2 regions of the Herminiimonas arsenitoxidans genome follow, and region 2 is predicted to be linked to the other one. Evidence: riboswitches for the same ligand, from Rfam matches in the RefSeq annotation. Region 2 holds a riboswitch; the other holds the start of a gene.
What was found. Region 2 has a riboswitch for cobalamin ahead of BQ6873_RS06525 (TonB-dependent receptor domain-containing protein). Riboswitches for the same ligand answer to the same signal wherever they lie in the genome.
Positions count from the first base shown of each region.

Region 1: linked by a shared signal. The riboswitch ahead of BQ6873_RS08950 (TonB-dependent receptor) and the one ahead of BQ6873_RS06525 (TonB-dependent receptor domain-containing protein) in region 2 are both predicted to bind cobalamin.

Region 1 covers NZ_LT671418.1:1,895,245-1,905,602, forward strand. The annotation lists gene BQ6873_RS08935 (cobaltochelatase subunit CobN) at 1-3,563, opposite strand, end outside; gene BQ6873_RS08940 (DUF2149 domain-containing protein) at 3,577-3,879, opposite strand; gene BQ6873_RS08945 (MotA/TolQ/ExbB proton channel family protein) at 3,917-4,516, opposite strand; gene BQ6873_RS08950 (TonB-dependent receptor) at 4,636-6,831, opposite strand; cobalamin riboswitch at 6,989-7,254, opposite strand; tRNA gene BQ6873_RS08955 (tRNA-Ile) at 7,433-7,511, opposite strand; gene rpoD (RNA polymerase sigma factor RpoD) at 7,529-9,763, opposite strand; gene BQ6873_RS18255 (hypothetical protein) at 9,675-9,914, shown strand; gene dnaG (DNA primase) at 10,240-10,358, opposite strand, start outside.
Region 2 covers NZ_LT671418.1:1,380,088-1,390,445, forward strand. The annotation lists gene cobD (threonine-phosphate decarboxylase CobD) at 1-925, opposite strand, end outside; gene cbiB (adenosylcobinamide-phosphate synthase CbiB) at 918-1,859, opposite strand; gene cobU (bifunctional adenosylcobinamide kinase/adenosylcobinamide-phosphate guanylyltransferase) at 1,861-2,409, opposite strand; gene BQ6873_RS06505 (cobyrinate a,c-diamide synthase) at 2,406-3,704, opposite strand; gene cobO (cob(I)yrinic acid a,c-diamide adenosyltransferase) at 3,705-4,340, opposite strand; gene BQ6873_RS06515 (ABC transporter ATP-binding protein) at 4,337-5,107, opposite strand; gene BQ6873_RS06520 (FecCD family ABC transporter permease) at 5,104-6,132, opposite strand; gene BQ6873_RS06525 (TonB-dependent receptor domain-containing protein) at 6,264-8,144, opposite strand; cobalamin riboswitch at 8,293-8,508, opposite strand; gene BQ6873_RS06530 (TonB-dependent receptor) at 8,688-10,358, opposite strand, start outside.

The DNA.
Region 1 (10,358 bases), 520 kb from region 2:
GCAACGCCTGCAGTAGCGATGACCTGTGCATTAATGCGCGTCAAATTGTTGCGAACCTCAGCTGTAGGTTTCCAGTAGCCACGTTCGATCACGGTTAACATGCGATCCGTGATTGCTTGATACGCCTTTAAATTGCCACTCTCGGTAAAACGGCGACGCACATCCAGGCCATGTCGATCTGCGATATACGTATCGTACATACGCTGCCATTTACTTGCGTCTACCGCTTCTGGCACCGTTACTTGCCATGCCCAAAGATAATCAACCACACGATTAATGAAGCGCGCACCGGAATAACCCTCCTGCAACATGCGGTCTGCCCAGCGCGGATTGAGATAACGCGTCTGTAATTCCTGCCCCATATATTTCTGCAAGCTGGTGTGATGCGGATTACGCGGGTTGGACAAATCACTCACCATCACCTCAGGTGTCTTGCCATCGACGCTGCGAATTGCCAGTGCAGTGCCGCCCAGGTATTGGAAGAAATCATCGTTATCGAGCGTCGCGTATAGATTGCTAGACCGACTGTGCAATGCAATTTTGCTACCCGATAAAGCCTGCTTGAATAAGGTTCTGCGCAACTTCGGGTCCAGTTCCGCTTCGGCCACATCAGCATCGCCGCCCCAGTAACCCTGGCCAAACGGGTGGCTCATACGATTGATAAAGACATCGGCGACCTGTTGTTCGTTCTGCCAGACGTTAGCCAACGGAATCAATTTTTCTATATTGGTACCGTATGCACCGGAAGGTAATCCGAAAATACGGACCGTCGCCAAACGTTCCGCCTCCGTCGCCGACAAACCCTGACGCTGCAAATCAGATGTCATCTTGCGTGTGTGTTCCTGCAAGGGATTATCAGTATCGTCCTGCTTCTGTGCCAGCTGCGCAGCGTCATCCAGCAATTTCAATAAGTTACCAAACAAATCCCTGAATAAGCCGGATGAAATCATCGTCACGTCAACGCGAGGCCGACCCAATGCGCGACGTGATATCGCTTCCACACCTACCACCCGCCCTCGCTCATCCCAGGTTGGCTTGATGCCGAGTAGCGCCAGCACTTGTGCTTCCATGATGCCTTCATGGCGCAAGGTTTCTACACCCCACAAATTGATCGCCAATTTATCCGGATACACACCATGGCGTGTGCGGTAATCTTCTATCAGTTTTTTTGCCAGCATCGTCCCTTGCTCATAGGTAGTGCGACTAGGGATACGCGCCGGGTCCAGCCCATAGAAATTACGGCCAGTCGGTAATGCATCCGGGTTACGCACCAGATCAGCACTCGGCCCGGGAGAGATGTAGTGACCATCCAGCGCGAGCATTAAATTATCCAGCTCCATGTCAGCGCTGCGCACGATGTCATCTTCCATTTTTTGTATGCGTGCTGCCCGTTGCTGCGTATCGATACTCTTGTCCAGCCCGATGGCGGCTTTGGCAGTGGCATGACGGAATTCCGCATCGGGTGCCACACCAAAGGTATGCAAGCCAAACGGCGCGAGCTTATCTGCGGTATCGTCCAGATATTCTTCCAGCGCTTCCAGATCTGCTTCTGTCTTGAGTGTCTTGCGCTGCATATCTTTTAGCACGCCGCTTTTTAATGCGACCCGATTCAATGCAATCAAATGGTTACGCGCCAGCAGCGGACTCTTTTGATTCGCCACGCGATAGTCATTCAGCAAAGACAAGAGTTCACGCAGGTCCGGATTAAGTCCGGCCACATCGAATGGTGGCGTCATGTGATCAATAATGGTGGCCATACCGCGTCGCTTGGCCTGCAAGCCTTCGCCTACGTCATCCATCACATACGGATAAATATTCGGCACCGCGCCTATCAGCGCTTCCGTCGGATCGGCCGCGGAAAGACCAGCTTCCTTGCCAGTTAACCACTCGTGGGTACCGTGCGTTCCTATATGCATCACCGCATTCGCGCGATAGCCATGCTGCAACCACAAATAGAATGCGATGTACTCATGACTCGGCGGCAGCGACACATCGTCATGCAGCTTCTCCAGATTCTGCTCCCACGCGCGCCCCGGTTGCGGTGCCATCAGCAGATGGCCATAGCGTCGCGCCGGGAAAACAAATTGATCACGTCCATTTGCATCGCGCCATAAGGTCGATGCTTTTTGCGGAGCGCCCCACGCTTTTTCAATCGAACTTTTTAACTCCGCAGGAAACTGTTCGTACCATTTCATGTAATCCGACAAGGGCACTAGCAATGCCTGTCCGCTGGTCGCGAGCTGCGCTAGGCCGGCACGATAATCCTTGCTACCTTTACTCGGATAATTGCCCCACTTCTGGATATCGTCTTGCAAGGCTTGCTTGTCGGCAGGCAGATGCGAGCTCGCATCGCTGGTGCGATAGCCATCCTTGTTCAAACGCTGCACGATTTGCCATAAGCTTTCTGGCAGTACATTCAAATAGGACGCGCCTATTGTTTCCGAACCATGTGGGTAGTTGTAATACAGCATGGCGATACGCTTGTTCGAATTTGCACTCTTGCGCAAGGCCAGCCAGGCATCGACCCGCTCGGCCAGACGATCTATCCGTTCCGCTATCGGTTGCTCTTCGATGTAAGCCAGTTCGGTTTGCACATCGGTAATCCGTTCACGACTGGCAACCACGGTCGGTTGTATCAGGCCAGCCAGTTCGGCACCGGCCAGCTGCCACGAACGCTCGGTGATGTTCAAACCGGTTTTCGACTCTTTCCATTGCTCTGCGGATTGCTGACTCAGAGTGATCGCATTGATTGCCGGCACCCCGATCTTGTCGAGCATGCCGCTGGTGGCAGCGGTACCGCCTACTTTCATACCCAGTGCGACGATCAATTCAACGCGCGATTTACCAGCGTCATTCAAAAAGTATTGCAGCGGTACTTCATACGGATAACCGAATACCGGCATGACGTTGTAACCGGATTTTTCCAGACGCGCGACGATCGCAGCCAAAGGCAAGGTTTGGCCTGCGACCAGACTCGCACGGAAAAACATCACGCCTACCCACGGTGCACCTGGACGATAATGCGTGTACTTTTTTGCGTACTGCTCAAAATCGGAATAGGTACGGTCTGCGGCAACGTCATATAAACCGATCTCCGGCATAGGCTGGACCGGCGCTTCTGTCACACTGACGCCTAACTGGGTACGCAATACATAACGCAGCATGTTCGTCATATTCTCTATGCCGCCGGCGCGATAGTACTTCTGTACCGTTTTCTCTTCGCGCAATCCCAGCTCGCGCAGTTCATCATCCACACCGGAACCCACTGCAATGACGGTACGCTTGTTACGTTGCAAGGTATCGAGTTCGGGCAGAATTCTTTGTACCAGCTGACGTCCAACCACACTAATCACGGCAACGTCGGCCTTCGCCAGCGCAACCCTGTCTTTTTGACTCATGCTGTTGGCAGCGATGATACGAACCTTGATATCCTGATCTTTCAAGGTCGTTTGCAAAGAGCGCATGGCCAGTACTGCAGGACGCGACTCGACATCGCCGAGCAGCAATACCAATTCACGCGACACAGCTTGCGCACTAGCCATCAGACCCAAAGCGAACAACAAGCACGCACAATATTTATTCCGGAACATACACAACCTTTCCATCTGGCAGCTGGTAAGCAGTGCCCAGGCGTTTGCCTTCGCCGGACAAGGGTTTATCGCTAACACGGCTGACTTTGATCTCAGCACCTTTTTTAGTCATGACTTCTACTTTTCCGTCAGCAGTTTTCTTGGCTATCGTGACCTCTGAGTTCGGGTCCAGCAGATCAAGCATGTTCCATGCAGAAAACAGCGCCAGCATCATCGCAACGATAAAGACGATGCTCGCATCAAACAAATTGGCGACGCCGGCGAGAGGATCATCCGTTCCTTCACTCAAATGCCGGCTATACCGATGTCGATTTAAATAGCGCATCTCAGCCCTCCACAACAGCCGTGAGTTTTTGCGACTCGCTATGCCGTGCCAGCAAGGTTTCGGCAGCATAGGCGATCTCGGTCGAATCACTGCGCAACCAATGCTCCCGCACCAACGCTATGCCATACGCGACCACACTGCACGCCAGACCAACCACAGTCGCGGTAAAAGCTGTCGTCATACTTGCCGCCATATTCGGCAGATCGCCTTGTGCCAAACCGGCCAGTGCGATCCCCATCGGAATCAGGGTACCCATCAAGCCCAGCGCAGGCCCGACACGCACGACAAAGCGCACCGCATCAAGTCGGCGCATGCCGATTGCATCGGCACGCTGCACGATGCGCTCCAGACGCGCATCCAGCACTGACGGCATATCTGTTGCAGCGATGGCAGCGGCCATTTCTGCTTCTGCAAAAACCAGCAGACTGCGTACGCCGCGCCTGCGCTCAAACCATTCGCGTGTAAACCCGCCCAAGTACATCAGAAGGTAAAGAACCAATACAGCTATCGCTGCCAACACCGGTAAATGTAATAAGGTCGAGATCGAATACAAGAATGTCTCGACCAGTTGCACCGCTGTATTGATGTCTAAAGTTGGCATGACGATTTCCCTGAGTGTCAGTACAAAATAATGAAGGCCGATATCTGTGCGTGAAAAAATCTCACACAGATATCGGCACGATGAGCGATGGAATGACTAACGCTCAACAGTGATGCATTTTAAAAAGAGGAACGTACTATTAACTGCGCAGTACGCGGCTCACCCAATAGCCAACGTGTATTACCCGATCCAGACAAGGCATAGTCGCGATTGGCGATGTTTTTCACCGCGAAGGTGATGCTCAGATTGCGCGAGTAGTTGTACAGCAGCGAGGTATCCATCACTGTGTATGCGGGCAAGCTCAAAGTATTTGCCGTATTGGCTTGCCGCTCACCGACATAACGTGCACCGAAACCGGCCTGCCATTTCGGCAAAAAGCGATACGCAGTCCAGATATTGGCCATGCGTTCCGGCACGCCGGTCGGCGTATTGCCAGTGCGTGAAACCGTGGTGCCACCCACATCTTCTGAGAAATTGTCATAGCGTGCACGCAGCAAGGCAGCATTCGCATCTATCGTCCAGCCACGTACAGGCTCAGCAGCGAATGCAAATTCAAGACCGGTTGAAGATTGCTGTCCGATCTGTAGTGTCACTACCGAATTGTTTGGATCACGTGTCAGCAAATTGCGTTTCTCTATCCTGTACATGGCCACCGTCCATTCACCGCGTATCGCAGCGAGACTCCCTTTGGCACCGACTTCCAACTGGCGTCCTTTAGTGAGGTCAAATGTCGTGCCACCACTAGGCAGTGACAATTGACCACTGAGTGGATCAGTACCTGTACCGTATTGGCCGTATAGTGAAATTGCATTCGATGGCGACCAGATTGCACCGAGACGACCGGTCAGCGGCGAATATTTCTTTTGCAGACTCGTACTTGTACGCAAATCCGTACTATCCAGCGTCATATGCTCGCTGCGCAAACCGGCCACCAGCTTCCAGTTGGTGGCAATATCCAACACGTTTTCGGCGAAGAGCGCTTTGGTCTCCAACTCGGAATAGCGCCCGGGAACGGTAGGCGTAGAACTAACGAACACGCCATTATCAAAATTAAACGGATTAGGAATATTGGCGGGATTTGTTGAAGTACCGTTATTCGTGTGCAGCAGAGTTGTACGGTACCAATCGAAACCAGCAACAAAGCGGTTTTTGAGGTCTGCGATATGACCGTCTACTGTCACATCAAAACGATTACCGGTCTGTTCCTGATCGTGCAGGATTTCCAGATAGCTGCTACGGGTAAGGCTGCCATTCGGGTTGATGGCATACGACTCGGTATTTTTCCAGTGGCGCTTGCTGGTCAGATAATAGGTTTCATTGCGCAATGAAATGTTATCTGCGAGTTGGTAATCAACTTTGGCGCGCCATACTTTATCGTTGTAATTGACGACGGCATCATTGACATTGAAACTGGTGCGACGCAGGCGGTCATCGAGCCGGCCATTAATCAGCGGCGTACCATAATATGTCGCGTCATCGTTGTGACCGGCATCCAGCAAGAAAGTAACCTTCAAATCCTTGTTAGGTCGCACAGTGACAGCGGCCGAGATATTTTGTCGGTCATACGCCATGTCGCGACGATAGCCGTCGCTTTTATCTGTATCGATGTAGAGCGAGTAAGCCACGACATCGTTGATCGGTCCGCGCAGCCCGACACCAAGCTGGTATGAACCATAAGAACCAACACCTACCATAGCCTCCCGCTCGGTGCGGTCAAAGACAGGTTTCTTGGTGACATAGTTGACTGCAGCACCGATGGCGCCATCGCCGTACAGCACCGATGCCGGACCACGCAGGACGTCGACCGATTCCAGCGGCCAGGTAGAGAATGGATAAGTCACTGTGCCTGATGCCACCACCAAACGCGTGCCATCCACCAGTTGTGCAACCGAGTTATGCCCGGAAAAACCGCGTGCTGACAAACTAGTGCCGCCATTACCTGGCGATGGCGATTGCGTCACACCCGGCATGCGTATCGCTACATCTTGCGCACGCGTCAGATTGCGTTCGCTGATGGCAGCGGCATCCAGACTACTGACGCTGGCCGGAATATCACGCGGAGCCAGTCCCAGGCGCGACGCCGTAGCATTGGGCACATCCAGTTTCAAAGTGCTGTCACTAACGCTATTAACAGTCACTGCTGGCAGTTCAACATCAGTTTGTGCAAATGCCGGCAGGCTGCCCATGCACACACCCAAAGTGGTGATACGTACGTAAGCAGAAATAGAGTAATGCGTGGAAAGGGAGTGATGCAGCGCGACTGTGTTGTTACGCGCGCGCTTCGCCATTGCTGCAAGGCGATAGGGAGATTGCATGATAGTTGGAATCCGTCAAAAGGCTCTCGGCTTGCTTCCCCGCAAGTCGAAATCTAAAGAAGTATTCGAAGAATAGAAACGAAAAATGCGCAGTACGTCATGACGCTGTTAAGCGCGTATCAACGACAAAACATGTTCGCGAACCCATCCCGTTCGCACACTTCCACCTGATTTGGCCGGTATCCGGGCTAACAAGCATGACCACTTCACCTTCCCATGCCAAACTCAGCACAGTGGTATTGAAGCGGTCTGCAAAAAGACATGATGCCTATCATGTTTTTTGCGCTTGCTTACCGTTGCGGGGGCAGCACACATTGCATCACTCGCCTTTGCAATTGCAAACGACGATCAGAACGATATTGTGTTTCCCGTTTAACTGCGGACAAGAACTTATCCGCTGGCACCAAAACCCGCGAATTGTATGTTGCTATTGGTGATGTAGCAAATTTTTGTGCCGAAAACCCCAGAAATACTGAGGTTTGTCGCAAGTTGATAACAGCTTAAGCCCAGAGTTTTAACGACACGCCGAAGCAAGAGCGCAAAAAATCGCGCTCAAAATGAAAAAAAGGGGTTACGAATAATCGTAACCCCTTCTTATTTGTGGTGGGCCTCCCGTGAGTCGAACACGGCACCAACGGATTATGAGTCCGCTGCTCTAACCAAGCATGAGCTAGAGGCCCAGTAACCTGTTTAGAATTTAATTACCTTCTAGGAAGCTCTTCAGTTTATCCGAACGTGATGGATGACGCAATTTGCGTAATGCCTTTGCTTCTATTTGACGAATACGCTCGCGTGTCACGTCGAACTGTTTACCAACCTCTTCCAGAGTGTGGTCGGTAGACATTTCGATACCGAAACGCATACGCAAGACTTTCGCTTCGCGTGGCGTCAACGAATCCAATACATCCTTGACTACGCCGCGCATCGAAGCGTGCAACGCTGCATCGGCTGGTGCCAATGTATTGTTGTCTTCGATGAAATCGCCCAGATGTGAATCGTCGTCGTCGCCGATCGGTGTTTCCATCGAAATCGGTTCTTTCGCGATCTTCATGATCTTGCGAATTTTGTCTTCCGGCATTTCCATCTTGATCGCCAAAGTCGCTGGATCTGGCTCAGCGCCGGTTTCCTGCAAGATTTGACGCGAGATGCGATTCATCTTGTTGATCGTTTCGATCATGTGCACAGGAATACGGATGGTGCGCGCCTGATCGGCGATCGAACGCGTGATAGCCTGACGGATCCACCAAGTTGCGTATGTCGAGAATTTAAAGCCGCGACGATATTCAAACTTGTCGACTGCCTTCATCAAACCGATATTGCCTTCCTGGATCAGATCCAGGAATTGCAAACCACGGTTGGTGTATTTTTTCGCGATCGAAATAACCAGACGCAAGTTAGCCTCGGTCATTTCGCGTTTCGCTTTGCGTGCCTTCATTTCACCGGCAGCCATCTTCTTGTTAATGGCGCGCAGATCTGGCAACGGCAATACGACGCGCGCTTGCAAGTCGATCAATTTTTGCTGCAATTCTTTGACGGTTGGTACGTTACGTGCCAACACGACGCTGTATGCATGCTTGCCGTTTACTTCGCCATCAACCCAGTCCAGATTGGTTTCATTGCCCGGGAAAACTTTGATGAAGTGGCCGCGTGGCATACCGCACTTGTTGACAGCAACATCGAGAATTTGTTTTTCGATGTGACGTACTTCGTCAACTTGACCGCGCAAGGTGTCGCACAATTTCTCAACAACTTTTGCGGTGAAGCGAATGCTCAACAATTCGTTCGAGATGATTTCCTGCGCCTTGACGTAAGGCTTGGAGTTGTAGCCTTCCTTCTCGAAGGCTTTGCGCATCTTGTCGAATTGCGTAGCGATAGTAGCGAATTTGGCGAGAGAGTCGCGCTTCAACTGTTCCAGTTGTTCGCTCGAGAAACCAGCAGCGCCAGAAGCAGCTGTCGTTTCTTCCTCTTCTTCCTCTTCTTCTTCCTCTTCCTCTTCCTCTTCTTCTTCATCAGAAGCGGCAGGAGCAGGAGGAGCAATCACAGGCTCGGATGCATTCATGTCGACCAAGCCGTCAACGATCTCGTCGACCTTGGCTTCGTCTTTGGCAATGCGTTCCGATGCTGCGATGATTTCTGCAATCGTGGTCGGGCATGCGGAGATCGCCTGGATCATGTCACGCAAGCCATCTTCAATACGTTTTGCGATGCCGATTTCGCCTTCGCGCGTCAACAGTTCGACGGAACCCATTTCGCGCATGTACATGCGGACAGGATCGGTAGTACGGCCGAAATCGGAATCGACGGTCGACAGCGCAGCTTCAGCAGCAGCTTCAGCTTCATCATCGCTGGCAACGGTAGCAACGTTATCGGACAACAACAATGTTTCTGCATCCGGCGCTTGCTCGTAGACCGCGATACCCATGTCATTGAAGGTACCGATGATGCCTTCGATCGCTTCTGGATCGATGATGTTTTCTGGCAGGTGATCGTTGATTTCTGCGTACGTGAGGAAGCCGCGTTCTTTACCGAACTTGATCAGCGTCTTCAGTTTTTGACGACGCGCTTCGAGTTCTTCTTCGCTGGCTTCTGTATCGGACGAGAACGCATCTTTCAACAATGCTTTTTCTTTGGCCTTGCGATCTTTCGCTTTCGCTTTGTCGACGGCTTTCAGTTCTGCACGTTCGACTGCGTTCAATGCCGCGACTTCATCGTTCTCAGGCTGGAATTCTTTTGGTTTGCGACCACGACGGCCAGGCACCTTGATCGATGGCAGGATGTAACCTGACGTATCGATTGCGGCCAAAGTAGCAGCGTCAGTAGTCTGACTGACGGTCGCAGTGATCATGACGTTAACGCCAGGACGCGACTCGACTTTTGGTTCGATTTTTGCTGATTTGCTAGCAGACTTCACTTCAGATTTCTTATTTGTCACAGGGGCTTTCGATTGCACTGATACCGGCTTTGCAGCAACTTTGGGTGAAAGTTTGGCCGCTGGAGTTTTCGCTACAACTGCAGCGCTCTTCGTCACGGCTTTGCTTGACGATGTTATTGCCTTTGTCTTCGAGGCCACGGCTTTTGCCTGACCAACTGACTTGGCAGCTACTTTCTTCTCAACAGGTTTTGTCGACTTTACCGCGGCCGATTTGGCCTTACTTGCGGCAAGAGTTTGTTTGTTCGCGGGTTTCTTCATTGCATTCGCCATTGGATCAACTACCAAGGTTATGCTCTTGAAGCGCGGTTAAGCTTGCGCTCGACGAGCCGATTTGCGCATTCAACTCTGGCTTACGCCCGCGCAAGTTTATTGATTTTCTTTTCGATTACTTTATTACCTATAACTCTAAGACCTTGAATCGAAAGCCTTTAATTATAACATATAGGGGAGCATTCCTCCTCTACACAAGAGCAAAATTAGCCTCTTTGCATGATTTCTGCCTGCGCCTGACGGCGCAATTGCTCTTGCTGCAAGGTCAAATCACGATAGCGCGCCTGCGCTTGCTCGCCATTTAAACCTGCCAGCACAAGTTGCT
Region 2 (10,358 bases):
CATCTGGTGGCAAGCCGAGACGTACGCCATGCGAAAAAATCCTGATCCAGATACCGTGCTGCGCCATGTGCTCGGCGAATTCTGCTGAATGCAATGTCGGCCAGTATTGAAACAACTCTGTACCGTTAGCTTGAATCCCGTGCACGGACAACAACTGCTGCAAACGCGTGCCGCTTGCATGCAACTGCAAACGCATCGCGTCCTGCCAATCAGCATCAGACAAAGCCGTACTACCGATTTGTTGCGCCGGACCACTGACGGTCCACGGCCCCAATAAATCCGCCAACTGCTGCAACAAGTCAGCATGTGCAGCGACAAAACCCAGACGCAAACCAGCCAAACCAAAAAACTTGCCGACCGAACGAAATACGATCAAACCTTTTTGCGCAGTGTATGCAGCCACGCTGTGTGTCGGCGTGGTGTCTCCAAACGCTTCATCCACGATCAACCAGCCGCCACGCGCTGCCAATCGCTCTGCCCACTGCAGCAATATTTCAGGAGCGATGCGTTCACCAGTCGGATTATTCGGATTGCAGATGGACATCACATCACAGCTATCCAGCTCAGCTTCCAACTGATCGTAAGCCACTTCACGCACATCATGCCCGGCTTGCCGCCATTGGTAACTGTGTTCCGCATACGAAGGGGCTGCGATCACTACACGGGAATGCGCACGCAAACGCGGCAATGCCTGTATCGCTGCCTGCGTACCTGCCACCGGCAATAACTGCGGTGCACCGTAATAAGCCTGCGCCGCTTCCAGCAAAGCCGTACTCGGCTCAGGCAAGCGATGCCATGCATCAGCCGCCAACTGCGGTACAGGATAGGCTTGCGGATTAATGCCGGTAGACAGATCCAGCCAATCTGAGCGTGGTCGCCCATACCGCAGAATTGCGTCGTGCAGGTTGCCGCCATGCTCAAGCATAGACAACTCCCGCAACGCAAATCAGCACTAACCACAAGGCTGTCGTTAGACGTACCAAACGCCAGGCACGCGCGATATCTTTACCTGCAGCCAAAGGACCTATGCCCAGCGGTGGACGCTGTTCGACTTCACCATCGTAAATCGCCGCACCACCCAGCGATACACCCAAAGCACCCGCACCTGCAGACATCACTGGCCCGGCATTCGGACTGGACCATGCTGGCGCCTGCGCACGCCAACATTGCCAGGCTTGCTTCGTATTCCCTAGCAAAGCGTAAGACAATGCCGTCAGGCGCGCCGGAATGAAATTCAACACATCGTCGATGCGTGCGGCGACACGACCAAATTCATTAAAACGCTGCGTGCGGTAACCCCACATCGCATCCAGAGTATTCGCCAGACGGAACAAGACCACGCCAGGACCACCGGCCACGGCAAACCAGAACAAGGTGCCGAACACTGCATCGTTACCGTTCTCCAGCAGAGACTCGACCCCAGCCTTCGCCAAATCAGCTTCTTCCGACTGGCTCGTATCGCGGCTGACGATGCGCGCTGTCAATAAACGCGCTTGCGACAAATCGCCATCCATCAAGGCATGCGCTATGGGTAAGGTGTGATCACGCAGGCTGCGCAAACCAAGGCTGAAGTACAGCAGCAAAGCATGTACTCCCAATGCAATCAACGCATCGAATTGCGCCAGCCAAAAAGTCAGCGCCCATGCCAGCAATACAAATGGCAAAACGACTAGCGACCACGCCAATGCACCACGTGCAATGCGCGCTTCACCAGTATTAAGTTTCTTTTCGATGCGTATCGCCAGATTGCCGAAGCCAACCAGCGGATGCCAGCGCGTCGCCTCACCCAGACGCATATCCAGCAACACACCTATCAACATCAGGATCGCAATCGCGCCACAAGACAAACCAAACAACATTTCAACCCTTTAGTGTCAACGGCAAACCAGCCACGACCAGCACTGCACGTTCGCAAGCTGCCGCTACCGCCTGATTCAAGCGTCCTGCTTCATCGACAAACCAGCGCGATATCGCACCTTGCGGCACGATGCCTTGCCCTACTTCATTGGTAACCAAGATCACGTCGCCTGGTGCCTGTGCCAGTGCTTGCAGGAAAGCTGCGCGTTGTTCAGTGAAACAGGCTGGAGCATCGATGATGCCGATCTCGGGGAATTCTTTGTCTTCAGAAAATAGTAAATTGGAAAGCCAGACTGTCAGGCAATCAACTAGCAGCACATTGTCTGGCTTACTGTATTTTTGAATCGCAGCACCCAACGCCAGCGTTTCTTCCACTGTCTGCCAGCGGTCATCACGTCGCTCACGATGATGCGTGATACGCGCTTGCATCTCTGCATCACTCGCTTGTGCGGTGGCAATATAGACGAGCGGCTTGCCCGTTGCCATAGCCAAAACTTCTGCATGCATGCTCTTGCCGGACCGTGCACCGCCTATGACCAGAGTACGCGTCATGTTTTTTCCTCAGGTGCAAAAATACGCGCCGTCGCCGCTGGACATGACGAAAAATACGCGTGGAAGTAAGTCGCAGTCAGTGCGCCTTGTTTATACACGGCTTCACCAATCGCGCCATTAGAACGCTTGACTGTTTGTGCCTGCGGCTCGACCAACGTGCTCAGCGTTGAGTAGTGGAAAGCATGACCGCGCAATTCACCGTCTTCAGTCACCAGCGATTGCATGCCCAGACCAGCCAACTTGCCTTGCATCACGACCTCGCCCGGCATCAGGCCAACCATAGGCCATTGCTTGCCCTGTGCATCGGTCAGGCTATCGGCAATCACCATCATGCCGCCGCATTCAGCGAGTATCGGCATATTCTGCGCATGCGCGGCGCGCATCGAGTCTTGCCAGTTCTGTGCTGCTGCCAAAGTCGCGCAATGCAACTCCGGATAACCGCCTGGGATATACACAGCATCCGCTTCAGCAGGTATCGCTTCATCATTCAATGGAGAAAAGAATGTCAGCCTCGCACCAGCAGCGCGCAGGCATTCCAGATTCGCGTGATACACAAAGGCGAAAGCCGCATCGCGTGCAATCGCTATCGTTTTACCAGCCAGTAATTGCGGCGTTGTCGCTGCGGCCAGACTTTCATCCAGCACGACTGGTGCTATCGCATCCCATGCCGCCATATCAATCTCTATCTGATCAGCCATTTGATCCAGCACCTGATCTACCTGTGCAATTTCATCTGGCTGCACCAGACCCAGATGACGCTCCGGCAATGCTTGCGCCTGCTTAGGCAAAGTCGCGAGGAGTGGAACATTGCGTATGCCTTGCGTCACCATTTTTGCGTGTGAGGCACTGGCGATACGATTGACGATCACACCAGCTAGTTCAACCGGACCGTATTGCTGCAAACCAAGCACCACTGCACCTACCGTCTGCGCCATCTTGGCCGCATCCAATACGACCACTACCGGTACACCGAAAGCACGTGCCAAATCTGCCGACGACGGATCGCCATCGTACAAACCCATTACGCCTTCGATCAGAATGACATCGACTTCAGTTGCGGCCTTGGCCAGCAAGCGGCGGCAATCTTCCAGACCTACCATCCACAAATCGAGCGCATATACTTCGGCACCACTGGCACGGTGCAGGATCATTGGATCCAGATAATCCGGTCCGGTCTTGAACACGCGCACGCGCAAACCCTGCCGTATCAACTTGCGGGACAAAGCCGCGGTGACTGTCGTTTTACCCTGGCCGGAAGCAATGCCAGAAATCAGGACAATGCGTGCACTAGCCATCTACCACTCCACACCCTGTTGCGCAGCGATGCCATTCGCAAAAGCATGCTTGATCGGCTGCATCTCAGTGACGGTATCGGCCACTGCTATCAGTTCTGGCGGCGCACCACGACCTGTGATCACGACGTGTTGCATCTCTGGACGCGCCTGCAGATCAGCGATCACTTGCTGCACGTCCAGGTATTTATATTTCAATGCGATATTCAATTCATCCAGCACCACCAAACCAATGGCCGGATCGCTCAGCAAGACTTGCGCACGTTGCCATGCTTTCTCTGCATTGGCGACATCGCGTTCGCGGTTTTGCGTTTCCCAGGTATAGCCTTCACCCATGACATGAAAACTGATTTCATCAGGAAAGCGGCGGAAGAAGTTTTCTTCGCCAGTCATAATCGCGCCCTTGATGAATTGCACGACACCTACCTTCATGCCATGGCCGAGTGCGCGTGCTGCCATGCCGAAGGCGCTGGAGCTTTTACCTTTACCGTTACCGCAAGTAATCACCAACACACCTGCATTGCGTTTCGCTGCATCTATCTTCTTATCGACGACTTCCTTCTTACGCGCCATGCGCGCATTATGCCGTTCGTTCAAACCATCGGCATCCTTGCTTGCGCCATTCAATTCTTCACTCATTGTTCTTCCTCAACTGCCAGGTAAATTGTGCGCTTGCCGTGTTTGACGATCTCAATAGGATGACCCAGACACTCACTCAACAAGGGAGCTTGCATGACTTCATCAACGCTACCTGCGTGCCAGCGTCCATCGCCCATCAACAGCAAAGCATGCGTTGCCACGCTATGCGCGAGATTCAAATCATGGCTAACCATGACCACCGATTTCTTTTGTTCGCGGCATAGCTTGGATAACAAATTCATTACGCTCACCTGATGCCCCAGATCGAGGGCATTGGTAGGTTCATCCAACAACAATAAAGACGTATCCTGTGCCAGCACAGCAGCTATCGCTACGCGCTGGCGTTCACCGCCAGAGAGTGAGCGCACATCGCGTTCAGCCAAGGTATCGACATCCATGATCTGTAAAGCTGCATGTGCCGCCGCATAATCGGCATCCGATTCCCAATACGCAGACTCGTGATAAGGATGACGCGCAGTCAATACGGTTTCTATCACGCGATAACCGAAGGCATCACTTCTACCTTGCGGCAAAAACGCACGCTCGCGCGCCAGATCCTGCAAAGGCCACTTGGCAAGCGCACGGTTCTGTAATTCAACCTGCCCGCCATCTGCTGCACGCAAACCAACCAGCGTACGGAGCAAGGTGCTTTTACCAGCACCGTTACGACCGATGACGCACCAACATTCACCCGGCCCAACTTGCCAGTTCAAGCCCCCGACCAATAAACGGTCAGCGATGCGGAGTTCAAGATTATTCGTCTTCATCCGCGCTTTCTCAATTGATGCAGTTGCAACAGGAAAACCGGCACACCTATCAATGCGGTAATCACGCCAACCGGAAGCTGTTGCGGCGCGACGATGCTACGCGCCAAAGTATCTGCCAAAACTAGAAATGCACCGCCCACCAAAGTTGCAGCGGGAAGCAGCAAGCGATGATCCGGCCCCAAAACAAAACGGCATGCATGCGGCACAATCAAACCCACAAAACCAATGCTGCCCGCATTACTCACGCCACTAGCAGTCAGCAATGCTGCACATAAAAACAGACCAATACGGTATTTACCCACATTGATACCCAATGTCGATGCCGCTTCGGCATGCAAGGCAATCACATTAATCGCACGCGCCGCGCGCGTAGAAAATACCAAAGCACCAGCCAGGACTATCCACGGCAACCAACGGAACTGCGTACCCGACAAATCACCAATCAACCAAAACACCATCCCGCGCAAACGATTATCCGGCGCAATCGACAGCATTAAGGCCACCAAAGCGCTGCAACCAGATGCGAGGATCACGCCCGTCAACAACAGCAAAGGCGCATTTCCATCCGTGTTGGACGTGCCGCGCAAATCACGCTGCGCAAATACATACAACAAGATCGATATCGCAATCGCACCACCAAACGCGGCGACATCCACCATCCACGTCATTGAAAAAAGCAGCATCGCACCAAGCGCACCCACCGCGGCACCACCCGATACACCAAGCACATACGGCTCTGCCAATGGATTGCGTAACAGCGCCTGCATCATCACGCCAGCCAACGCCAAGGTGCCACCAGTTACAAATGCAGAAAGCGCACGACTAAGTCGCAGGTCAACCAAGGTCGCCGCCATCGTCGATGTCGTCCCCGCCACCAATTCACGCACAGCGCCATATATTTCTGAAAACGACAGTGCGACCGAACCAACTACGCACGCAATCAACAAACTCAACACTGCAAGAAAAACCAGCAGAGATAAAACCATCCATGCACGCGTACGCCCCTGCATCGCAGAAATATTCATGCTTTTATGGCTACTCTTACTCATGGGCGAAACAACATCAGGACTTCCTCATAAAATTTGCGCATGCAATACCGGATAAGTCATCCGAGCATGCATGCGCGATAGTGTAACGACTGCTATTTTACAAATGCTTATTTGAATCCGTAACGGATACCGGCAAAAACATTGGACCCTGGAGTTTGGTAAGTGCGTGCAACTTCGTACTTTTTATCCAAAACATTATTCCAACGACCGAACAACTGCCAGTCATCATTCAAATCATAGCTGGCGTGTAGATTCAGCAATGCATAGCCGCCCAAACGATTGACTTGCTTTGCTGCGTCGAAACGGGATCCAGAGAAAATGACATCGGCCCCGGATTTAAACGAACCATATTTATGACTGAAGCCTAAAGTTCCATGCAAACGAGCACGACGCTCAATCAAGGTATTAGTCGCTTTATCACGAGGGTCCTGCCAATCCAAGGTTCCATATATTCTAAAATCGGACACTTTTGTAGAGCCGCCGACCGACACACCTTTTAAAACTGCACTATTAAGGTTATAGGAACAAGAAGTTCCAAGAATGATGTTGGGACAAGGTGTTCTAGAGACAATCAAATCCGTGATCTGATTATGATAATAGGCAATACTAAAATCAGATTTCCCATCATCGTAATAAGCACCGATTTCCGTATTCTTACCTTTCTCAGGTTTGACATCAGGATTGCCAAAGTTAGGCGCAAAGTACAGGTCATTGTAAGTCGGTGCACGGAAACTGGTTCCCACGCTGCCACTAACTCTCAGTGCTTTACTTAAGCGATAACCGTAACCCAAGCTACCTGTCACGTTAGAGCCGTATGCAGAACTGTTATCGTAACGCACGCTGGCACTACCCAGATGCTCATCGCGGTTCAATTGATAAGCAAGTGCTAACGAATTATTGCTACGACTGCGGTTGTTCTGTTTTGCCTGAGTAGGGTTGACGACACTTTCCTCGCGACGCTCAACGAGTAATTGCAATACATCACTGCCAATTTTCAAATCGTTTTGCCAACTGATTTGATCTTGCGTTGAATTGTTTATAGCTGGAACTGCTGACGTGTATTGCTGTTGCTTGGAATAAGAACGAGAAAGCTGCAGCAAACTGCTCCAATTATTCGTGATCTGATTGCGCGAATAGACTGAATATACATCCACCTCGCTCACAATATATGGTTTGAAGGGTGGAATGCCATTACCGTCATACGCCGCATTATTACGGCTATTCAGGAACATAAATCCAAGCTCCTGTCCTTTGGTCAGATTCCAAGAAAATTGTCCGCTCAGATTATTCTTCGTATACGCATCTTTATCTGGATCGAAACCTGCACCAACTCTTGATGAAAAACCGTCAGCTTCCTCTTGAGAGGCATTGATAGAGTAGCGAATAACATGCTCTCCTTCAGTAGAACCTGACACTCCAGCCGTCACAACTCGCTCACCATAGGTGCCAGCACCAGCAGAAAATGTTAGTCGTGGTGCGCCACTTCCTTTTTTAGTAAAGACCTGAATTACACCACCAAGAGCATCAGCGCCATAAAAACTGCTCAATGGCCCTCTCACAATTTCAATTCTCTCAATTTGTGACAGTGGAATAGCCGACCATGCCGGACTTCCCAAAGTGGAAGACACACTACGCACACCATCGATCAAAAGAATCGTCTGTTTTGCATTCGCACCCCGAATGTAAACATCCGCATCACTGCCGGCACCACCATTTCGCTTAATTTCAATACTCCGCTGAGTTTGTAGCAAATCGATAATGGATGTTTGCCCTGATTCCGCAATTTCCTCTGCGGTAATAACAGTACTGTCAGCTAAAACATCACTAGCTTTCTGCGCGGTACGCGAAGCTGTCACCAATACTGGCGCTAACGATTGATCAGTAGGAGTTTGCGCGAAACTCAAAGGAGAAAACGCAGCAGAAACAGAAAGTGCAATGGCAAGCGGTTGGAACGCCAAATTAGCGCGCCGTAAAACGGATGAGGTCATGATTACTTTTCATAGAAACAGCATCCAGCCCACCTCCCCGCAGGCTGAATTGAAAAGAAATACCGGAACAGAATTAACGACCGAAACAAACAGGAAGCAGCACTATGCAGCACATGAGCGAATCGCGTCGCGAACCTCCCCGTTCGCAGCATTTCCACCTGTCCTGGCCGGTATCCGGGCTAGCAAGCACGAGCGCCTCACCTTCCCATGCAACTTGCACAGTGGTTTGAGAGACGATCTGTCATCGATTAAGTGACGCTTGATTACCGTTGCGGGGGCAGCACACGTTAGCCTGAGGCATCGTGTTTCCCGTTTAACTGCAGACATGAACATGTCCGCGAGCACCAAAACTGGCGACATTGTAAGGGCGTACGCTGCAGAGCGGCAACTTTGCAAGCTATTTAGCCTGAGCTTCTGTTCTATTTGTGCAACATGCACAAGGAAGAGCAAGGTTCATGAACTTCAAACAAAAAACGCATGCGATATCGGAGAAACCTCCAATATGCATGCGCTCCGATATTTCTACTTCTTATTTACAGTGAATCAAAAATCCTTACGTGCTGAGAATTTCACCACACGGCCAGCATCTGGATAAATACTGGCAGTATCGCGACATGCCCCAAAAGCCTGAGAGAAATAATTTTTGTCAGCTAAATTTGTACCTGTAACGGCGAATTCCCATGTCCCCACTCGTATCGAGTAGCGCGCATCAAGTGTTGCAAACGAAGGGATTTTCGTGCTGCAAGCATTATTGGAATCACCTGCGTAACGTTGCGAATCAATCCATTGAACACCAACATTTGCGCTTTGCCCATTACCAGGTAACCAATTCAAACGCAGAGTTGCTGTATTTTTAGGTATCAGCGTCATCTCTTTTCCTGCATAAGGGCCTTCAGTAAATTTAGCTTTTACATGCCGTAGAATTCCAGAAACAGTAAATTCTTGAGTAAGGCGAGCATTGGCCTCTATCTCAATTCCCTCATGTTTGGTTGGATCAAGATTTATGTTTGCACCACAAAACGTGCCGAAACATGGTGGACTAAGTAGATCATAATAAATTTCATTTTTTAACTTATGTTGAAACAACTTAGCAGTCAGCTTTTTCGCTTCGTTTCCTAGCGTTGCACCGACCTCCAAATCATTGGAAGTTTGCGGATTCAATGGCAAACCAGTTGATGTTCCAGAATTATCGTCCACATTTGCAATACGGTAGCTGCGACCAACTTTTGCAAAAAAACTCGCTACTGCTGACAGATCATAACTACCCTGCAAATCCCAAGCGTTTAATGAAATTTTTCGATCATAGATATTCGCACCACGTGAACTCTGATTAAATATTTCATGGCGAACGCCGGCTGCGATACGAGACTTTCCGAATCGAATCTCATCACGCACATATAACGCTTGAGCATCTTGAGATGCTTTAGCAGATCCGCTAAAGGTATCAATTGTATTTCTTCCAGATTTTCCAATATCCAGACCAATTACAAATTCGTTAACGAGGTTCCCAGTTTTAAGAATATGACGGGCACGAGGAGAGAATTGTGAGGAGCGACCATCATACGTACTTTGATAAGTTGGGGAAAAATAGTCACCTTGTCGTTCACGATAAGAAAGGTCTGCTGCAAGCTCCCAATTACCAAAACGACGTTCACCAAATAAGGTATAGAGAGTTGAATCTATAGAACCAAAATTAGATAAATCCTTCGCCTGTCTCGGATTTTGTAGAAATTGTTCCCACGTTATGCCACCTGGCAAATCAAATTTCTGATGGGATGCATCAATACGCATACCTATGCGCCCTTGATCTGATGCCCATTGCATGCCACCACTAAAGTTTTCTTGTTTCAGCGCATTGCGATCACGGTAGTTATCGGTTTGCAAAGCACCTACATTTGCATTGATTGAGAAACCATCCCAACCTTTGGACAAAGATGCCCGCACTTCTTTGCTATTACGATTACCGACTTCTGCAAAAAGCGAGCCGTGTGTACCTTTAACTCCTCGCTTAGTAATAATCTGAATCGTACCGCCGGTTGCACCTTGACCATACAAAACGCTACTGCCACCACGTACAATTTCAATACGCTCAACTGACTCGATAGGAATCGAGGACATCAATGTTGAAGCCTGTTCATTTTCGGATATGCGAATGCCGTCAACCATCACCACCATATTGTTTTCACTAGCGCCACCAAACCCACGCAAGTCAAG